Regions from separate parts of the Actinacidiphila reveromycinica genome, predicted to be linked through region 2. Evidence: riboswitches for the same ligand, from Rfam matches in the RefSeq annotation. Region 2 holds a riboswitch; the other holds the start of a gene.
What was found. Region 2 has a riboswitch for cobalamin ahead of RVR_RS06845 (cobalamin biosynthesis protein). Riboswitches for the same ligand answer to the same signal wherever they lie in the genome.

Region 1 (4,133 bases), 1.2 Mb from region 2:
GCCGCATCCCGTAGCGACCCCCTCCTGTGGCGGCACTCCCGAACGGCGTCGCGGGCGGCCGGGCGGGAGGGCCGCCCGCCCGCCGGATACCGCTCGCGCGCCCCGCGCGACCCCGCCGTGCGCGAGAATTCCCGAGCACCGCGGATCGACACGGTACGGCGCGACACGCTACGGCGCGGCGCGGCGCGACACCACGCGGCGCGGTACGACGTGCAAGCGGACGCACCGGACAAGGAGCTGATCGGATGGCCACCGCCGACCTCGACGGAACCGCCCTCACCTACCAGGTGACGGGCACGGGACCGCGTTTGCTGTTCCTCAACGGGTCCGGCGGGACGCTCGTCGAGGCCGCCCCCCTGCTCCTGCGCCTGGCCGGCCGCTTCGAGGTCGCCGCCTTCGACCAGCGCGGCATCGGCCGGTCCGCGGCCGCCTCCGGGCCGTACGCCATGGCCGACCTCGCCGCGGACGCGGCGGCGCTCGCCGACCACCTCGGCTGGCCGTCCTTCCGCGTGTTCGGGATCAGCTTCGGCGGGATGGTCGCCCAGGAACTGGCCGTCACCCGGCCGGAACGGATCGAGCGGATGGCGCTGCTGTGCACCTCGTCCGGGGGACCCGGCGGCTCCTCGTACCCGCTGCACACGCTGGGCGAACTCCCTCTGGAGGAGCGGCAGGCCCGGTACGCGGGCATCCTTGACACCCGCTTCACCGCGGAGTGGCTGGCCTCCCGCCCCGGCGACCGCGCGGTGGTCGAGTCGATGCGCGGGCGGCTGGCGGCCGGCAAGCCGGCCGCGGTGCGGCTGGGAGAGGAACTCCAACTCCGGGCCCGCGCCGCGCACGACGTGTACGACCGGCTCCCGGCCGTCACCTGCCCGACGCTGGTCGCCGCCGGGCGCTACGACGGCATCGCGCCGGTCGCCAACAGCGAGGCGGTGGCCCGGGCGATACCGGGCGCCGAGTTGCGGGTCTTCGAGGGCGGGCACATCTTCCCGTTCCAGGACCCCGAGGCGCTGCCGGCGGTGATCGACTTCCTCGCCCGGTGACGGCCCCGCGGGACTAGGACGACATCCCGCCCGAGCCGGCGCGTGCCGCGGCGCCCCAGCGGCGCTCGACCTTCGCGAACCGCCAGTAGGCCAGGGCGCAGGCCCAGACCACGACGAACAGGCCGACGATGACGTAGCCGACGTTGTCCAGGCTGATACCGGAGATCCAGTCGGTGGCGCCGTTGGTGAAGCCGGCGTTGTCGTGCAGGACGCCGACGAGTTCGATGGTGCCGATGACGAAGGCCACGGCGATGGACAGGCCGGTGATCGTGAGGTTGTAGTAGACCTTGCGGACCGGGTTGGAGAACGCCCAGTGGTACGCGAAGTTCATGAAGGTGCCGTCGAGGGTGTCGAACAGGCTCATGCCGGCGGCGAACAGCAGCGGCAGGCACAGCACCGCGTACCAGGGCAGGCCGGAGGCGGCGCCGGAACCCGCCATCACCATGAGGGTGACCTCGGTGGCGGTGTCGAAGCCGAGGCCGAACAGGACGCCGACCGGGTACATCTGGCCGGGGTGGCGGATCGACTTGGTGAGTCGGCCGAGCAGGCGGTTCATGAAGCCCCGGCTGTCCAGGTGCTTCTCCAGCTCGTGCTCGTCGAAGTTGCCCGCGCGCATCTCCTTGAACACCCGGTAGATGCCCAGCAGGGCGACGAGGTTGAGGGCGGCGATGAGGTAGAGGAAAGTCCCCGAGACGCTGGTGCTGATGACGCCGAGGGTGACGTGCGTCTCGGAGTCCTCGTTCATCAGGGTGCCGGCGATCTTGGCGCCGCCGGCGATCATGCCGGCCATGGCGACGACGATCGAGGAGTGGCCGAGGGCGAACCAGAAGCCGACCGAGACGGGGCGCTGCCCGTCGGCCATCAGCTTGCGCGTGGTGTTGTCGATCGCGGCGATGTGGTCGGCGTCGAAGGCGTGCCGCATGCCGAGGGTGTAGGCCGTGACCCCCAGCCCGACGCCGAACGCCTGCTTGCCGACGGTGTAGTGGTGCGGCGCGACCATCATCACCAGGATGGCGAACGCCGCGGCGTGCAGGGCGGCGATCGCGGCCAGCAGCACGCCGGTGCGTATCCAGTCGGCGCGTGCGAATCGGTGGGCGACGGGCCCGGGGGAGGGCGTCCCCGCGGGCGGTCCGGCGGGCGACGGCGGGTTTTCGGGCAGGGTCATACCGGGGCAGCCTCTCCAGCACCTCGTGGACAGTTCGTCGTGCGTGCCGTGGCCGGTCTCCTGGCTTACGGGTCCGACGTCGCCGTCCTCCGCCTTCCCAGCCGCCGAAACGGCCAGTGGCGTCCACCCCCTGCGGGGCGGAACGAGCACGGTGACTTCCCGATCACAGTGGCGAGGGCCGCACCGGTTTCCCACCGGTTTCCCGAGCACCACGGCCCGGCCAGCGTAGATGCACACGTCAGCCGACTGCAACGGGGTCTCAACGGGCCCGGTGCGCGCGGCGGTCGGGACCGCGTGCCCCGGTGACGTCACGGGCGCCGACGGCTGGCACGATGTCGCCATGGCCCGGATGCCCGCCCTCCGCCTTGTGCGCTCAGCCGTGTTCGCGGCCGTGTGCACGGCGATGAGCGGCCTCGGCCACGCGATGATGTCCGGCGCCGGGGTCCCGGTCTGGGCTCTGCTGTACGCGTTCGCCGGGGTCACCGCCCTCGCGTGGTGGGCCTTCGGGAGGCGGCGCGGCGCGCCGGTGATCCTCGGCGGCAGCCTGGCCACGCAGTTGGGGCTCCACTGCGTCTTCCTGCTCGGGCAGTGGGTCGGCGCCGCTCCCTCGGCCGTGCCCGACCCGGCGATGCCCGCCACGTCCTCCATGCCCCCCATGCCTTCCATGCCTTCAATGCCGTTCATGCCGGGCATGGGGATGGCCGCGCCGGGCCCGGGCGGCACCGGGTCCATGGCGGGGCCGGGCGGCGGCATGGCCATGCACGAGTGGTCCCCGGGCATGCTCCTGCTGCACGCCGCTGCCGCCCTGGTGTGCGGCCTGTGGATGTGGCGGGGCGAGGTCGCCCTCCACCGGATGATCCGCTCGCTGGCCTGGGTACTGGCCGCTCCGCTGCGGTACGTCCTGGCGGTGTGCGGGATCACGCTGCCGCCGCTGCCGCGCGTGCGGGCCGGCACCGTGCCGCCTCTGCGGCCCGCCGAGGTGCTGCTGAGGCACGCGGTGGTGCGGCGCGGGCCGCCGCCGCTCGTCGTCCTGATCTGACAGGCGCCCGCCACCGGCCGGTTGTCCGGCCGCTCCGACGGCCGCAGCGCCGGTATGTCCCGCTGCCCCCGCGGCCGGCTTCGCGCCGCCCCGGCACCGCGTGGACCGTACCGGACCCTGATCCCGTCGGCCTGCCCGGCACCACGCCGCCGCGTCAGCGCGTTCGTGTGCGTACGCCTTCACCGGTCCGCGCGTCCTCACCAGCGCGTGCACGCCGCCGTGTACGGCACCCCGTGTACGACGCCTCCGTGTACGACGTCCCGTGCGCGACGTCCCGCGTCCGACGACCGCGGCGCGCGCGAAGGGCGGGCCGCCCGTCGGCGGGACCGCGTGCCGTGATCACGGCCGGTCCCGCACGAGCGAAGGACCCGAGAACATGACCCCTGCCCGGAACCCCCGGGGCGACCGGCCGCCGGTCGCACGTGACGACGCCCAGGTGACCGCCTGGGCCCTGGCCGCCGGCCGCGGCGACGAGGAGGCGATCGAACACTTCGTCCGGGCCACCCGCGCCGACGTCCGGCGCTTCGTCGCCCACCTGACCGCTGACTTCTCCGGGGCCGACGACCTCACCCAGGAGACGTACCTGCGGGCGCTGTCCGGCCTGCCGCGGTTCGCCGGGCGCTCCTGCGCCCGCACCTGGCTGCTGTCCATCGCCCGCCGTGTGGTGGTCGACCGCTACCGCTACGACGCGGCGCGGCCCCGGACGTCGGCAACGGACGACTGGCTGGAGGCGGCCGAGCGGGCGCAACCCGCCCACGGACCCGGCTTCGACGAGGGCGTCGCCCTGTTGGACCTGCTGAGCACGGTGGACCGCGGGCGCCGGGAGGCGTTCGTGCTCACCCAGCTCCTGGAGTTGCCGTACGCCGAAGCGGCCGCCCGCACCGGGTGC
Region 2 (4,133 bases):
CGCGGGCTAGGCGCCCACGCCGGATCGCCCCGCCCGAGTCCGGATGGGCGGGGCGATCCCCTGCGTGCCGGTCCGTCGCCGATCAGGGGCCCGCCCCGTCGCGGCAAGGGAAGCGCGGGACCCTTCGGCACGCGGGCGATCCCGGCCGACCAGCACCGCAGCGCCTTGATCATCTCCCGTGCTCGTGACGTCGCCTGTAAGGTGCCGGAGAATCGCACGGTTGCGGAGGTCAGAGCGCTTCGCGAGATCCTGTCACTGTCCTCCGAGGGATGAAGGTAGCCACACGATGCAGATCAGCCCTGCGACCGAGGCGGACGCGGAATGCCTGTCGATCCTTCTCGGAGAGATCGAGAAGTACTACGGCGGCGAGCCCGTACCGGTCGATCCGGAGCAGATTCGCCACGCGCTCTTCTCCGACCGGCCGGTCGCGACCGTCCTCGTGGCCCGCGACGGTGACACCGTGCTGGGGCTCGCGTCCTACAGTTTTCTCTGGCCTGCCGCCGGTGCGGACACCTCCCTCTATCTCAAGGAGCTGTACGTACGGCCCGACGCCCGCCACGGGGGCGTCGGCCGCGCACTCATGTCCGAGGTGCGCAACGTCGCCGCCGCATCAGGCTGCTCCAGGATCGAATGGACCGCCGACGCCGACAACCCGTCCGCCCTCGCGTTCTACGAGGCACTCGGAGTCGAACCGAAGGACGGGAAGGTCTTCTACCGGACCACCCGGTAGATTCGTCCGCGCGATGGCCAGGGCTACCCCCTGCATGGCGCCCGGTGGTGATTGTGACTGGCACCAGCCCCCGTTCGCCGAGCACATGAGTGCAGATCGCAGACGTCCTCCCGGTTCCGGCTGTCCACCCGGCGTCGGCGGCCCGTACCGTTGAAGACGGCAGCCTGACAGTTGCGGCCGCCGGCGGAGAGGACGGTACGGCTGTGGACAGACGACAGTTCCTCGGGGTGTTCGCGGTTGCCGCAACGGAACCAGGAGCACTGTCCGGGATCGCCGAAGCGCGACAGAGCATCGACACTGCCCTGACCGGCTCGGACGCGGGGGATCTCGCGTACCTGGAAGGTGCGTTCGAACGCCATCGCGGCGGCTATCGAGGCCGTCCCCCTACCGCCGTCCTCGGACAGATGCGCGACGACGTGGACCTGCTCCGGGATGTTCTCCACCGCCCGCACCCGGCAACCACCCGCACGCAACTCGCCCGTACGGCCGCCGGAATCACCGGCTTGGTGGCGATCATTCAGCATGACCGCGGGGATCAGCGCGAAGCTCATCGCTGGTTCGCCACCGCCGAGCGGGCCGCCAGCGAGTCCGGCGACCGTCACATGCTCGCCTGGACCCTCGCACGCCACGCGATGGTGCCGCTCAACTACGGAGCTCCGGAAGCAGCCGCCGCCCTGGCGATCCAGGCTCGCGTGGCAGCCGGGCGAACCCCCTCCGCATCGGCGGCGCTCGCCGCCGCCGTGAGCGCCCGGGCACTTGCCGCGAACGGTGACCGCCAGGGGGCCCTGCGCGGAGTGGCCGACGCTCGTACCATCGCTGGGCGGCTGGACGGGTCCCAGGCCGCCGACAGCTGGTTCGGTTACCCGCCGCAGAAGCACCACGTCCACCTCTCCCAGGCGTTCACCCTGCTGGGCAGCACGAAGGACGCCTACGCCGAACAGGACGCCGCCGTCGCCCTCACACGGACGCCCTCCGTGATGACCCGAGCCCTGTTGGACATCGACAAGGCGACGTGTCTCAGCGTCGAGGGAGACACGGCGCATGCCGCCGAAGAGGCCGCCGGAGTATGGGAGGCACTGCCACCTGCGTACCGCGGTGGACTCATCCAGGAACGGACGGTGGCCCTCTGCGACACGATCTCCGACACGGCCCCGGACCTGGCCCGACAACTGCGGGTGACCTTCGTCTAGGGCCTCTGGGCGGCTGCGGTCCCGACGCTCGTCGGCCGACCGGTCCGACGACACCATGGCCCGGACGACGACGGTACCGCCGGCAACCCGCCGCCCGCAGGGGGGCGATGACGCCGGAGACCGGCCACCCTGGGGGTGGCGGGGCAAAGCCGCAGGCAGGCGTGGTTGACGGGGTTTCCACGGGCGTGGTGAACTGCCGGGAGCCATACGGCGGCAGGAGAGGAAGTCGGTGCGAATCCGACGCGGTCCCGCCACTGTCACCGGGGAGTGCACTCCCGACCCTGTTGGTCACGGCCGGCCCCGCCGGCTGGAAGGCCCGGGAGTGCGTGGATCCGGGAGCCAGGAGACTCTCACCGCCGGTCACGTCGAGCCAGGGCGCGGACCCTGAGTGAGGACCTCGCGATGCCCCGCACGCACGCGGCAGCCGCCCCTTCGGGCGCCGAGCCCCGGATATCCCGGACATGAGCCGTGCCGACCGCGCCTTCGCCTACGGCGCCGCACTCGGCTTCCTCGGCGACCTCCTGATCGGCGATCCGCGCCGCGGCCACCCGGTGGCCGGCTTCGGGCGGGCCGCGGGAGCCCTGGAGAAGCTGATGTGGCGCGACCACCGCGGCACCGGTGCGGCGTACGCCGCCCTGTGCGTGGGCGGCTCGGCCACCGCGGCCGCCCTCGCCGAGCGCGCCGCCCGGGACCGCCCGGTGCTGCGCGCCGCGCTGACCGCCGCGGCCACCTGGTCCGTGCTCGGCGGCACCTCGCTGGCCCGGGAGGCCCGCGCCATCGGCGCGGCGCTGGAGGCCGGCGACCTGGCCGCGGCCCGGGCCCGGCTGCCGCACCTGTGCGGGCGGGACCCGGCCGCGCTGGACGCCGACGCGCTCGCCCGCGCCGTGGTCGAGTCGGTCGCCGAGAACACCTCGGACGCGGTCGTCGGCGCGCTCGTGTGGGGCGGGCTGGCCGGGGTGCCCGGGCTGGTCGGCTTCCGCGCCGCCAACACCCTGGACGCCATGGTCGGCCACCGCTCCCCCCGCCACCTGCGGTTCGGGTGGGCCGCCGCCCGGCTGGACGACGCGGTCGGCTACCCCGGGGCCCGGTTGACCGCCGCGCTCACCGCGCTGGCCGGGCCGTACCCGCGCAGCGCGCTGGCCACCGCGCGCCGCGACGGGCCGCTCCACCCCTCCCCCAACGCCGGTCCGGTGGAGGCCGCGTTCGCGGGAGCGCTGCGCATACGGCTGGGCGGCACCCTGGCGTACGGCGGCCGCACCGAGCACCGTCCGGTGCTGGGTGCCGGGTTCCGTCCGCCGGGCCCGGCGGACATCGGCCGCGCCATCCGGCTCTCCCGCCGGGTGGGCGCGCTCGCACTCGGCGCGTCGGTGCTGCTGTCGGCGGCGCGCGGGGCACGGCTGCCGGCGGCGGGGCGGGGCGCCGGACCGGCTCCGGTCACGGGCCGCTCCACGGTCCCGGACGGAACCACGGTCGCGGGTCGGGGCGTGGGCTCGGGTCGAGTGCCGGGCTCGGGTCGAGTGCCGGGCTCGGGTCGAGGGCCGGGCTCGGGTCGAGTACCGAACTCGGGTCGAGTGCCGGGCTCGGGTCGGGCCCCGACCGCGGATCGGGTCCGGGCCGTCGCGCGGGCCACGGGACCGGCTCCGACCGCGGAGGGTGCCCGATGAAGGGGCTGATGGTCGCCGGGACCGGGTCCGACACCGGCAAGAGCGTGGTGACCGCCGGGATCTGCCGCTGGCTGACCCGCCAGGGCCTGCGGGTGGCGCCCTTCAAGGGCCAGAACATGTCGCTCAACTCGTACGTGACCCGCGAGGGCGCCGAGATCGGCCGGGCACAGGCGATGCAGGCGCAGGCGGCCCGCGTCGAGCCCTCGGCGCTGATGAACCCGGTGCTGCTCAAGCCCGGCGGCGACCACCGCAGCCAGGTCGTGGTACTCGGCAAGCCCGTCGGCGAGTTGAGCGCGCGCGGCTACCACGGCGGCCGGCAGGCCGAGTTGCTCGGCACCGTGGTGGAGTGCCTGGAGGAGTTGGGCCGCACCCACGACGCCGTGGTCTGCGAGGGAGCCGGCAGCCCCGCCGAGATCAACCTGCGCCGCACCGACATCGTCAACATGGCCGTGGCCAGGAGCGCGGGCCTGCCGGTCGTGGTGGTGGGCGACATCGACCGCGGCGGCGTCTTCGCGTCGTTCTACGGCACGACGGCCCTGCTCGCGCCGG

Region 1: another riboswitch for cobalamin. It lies ahead of nicT (Nickel transporter NicT); the one in region 2 lies ahead of RVR_RS06845 (cobalamin biosynthesis protein).

What each region holds. Positions count from the first base shown of each region.
Region 1 is NZ_AP018365.1:2,841,469-2,845,601, reverse strand. It holds gene RVR_RS11680 (alpha/beta fold hydrolase) at 246-1,040, shown strand; gene nicT (Nickel transporter NicT) at 1,054-2,205, opposite strand; cobalamin riboswitch at 2,239-2,434, opposite strand; gene RVR_RS11670 (hypothetical protein) at 2,546-3,244, shown strand; gene RVR_RS11665 (sigma-70 family RNA polymerase sigma factor) at 3,621-4,133, shown strand, end outside.
Region 2 is NZ_AP018365.1:1,607,858-1,611,990, forward strand. It holds gene RVR_RS06830 (hypothetical protein) at 1-10, shown strand, start outside; gene RVR_RS06835 (GNAT family N-acetyltransferase) at 287-730, shown strand; gene RVR_RS06840 (NsdA family TPR-like regulatory protein) at 820-1,920, shown strand; cobalamin riboswitch at 2,140-2,270, shown strand; partial or broken gene RVR_RS06845 (cobalamin biosynthesis protein) at 2,382-3,344, shown strand; gene RVR_RS06850 (cobyric acid synthase) at 3,581-4,133, shown strand, end outside.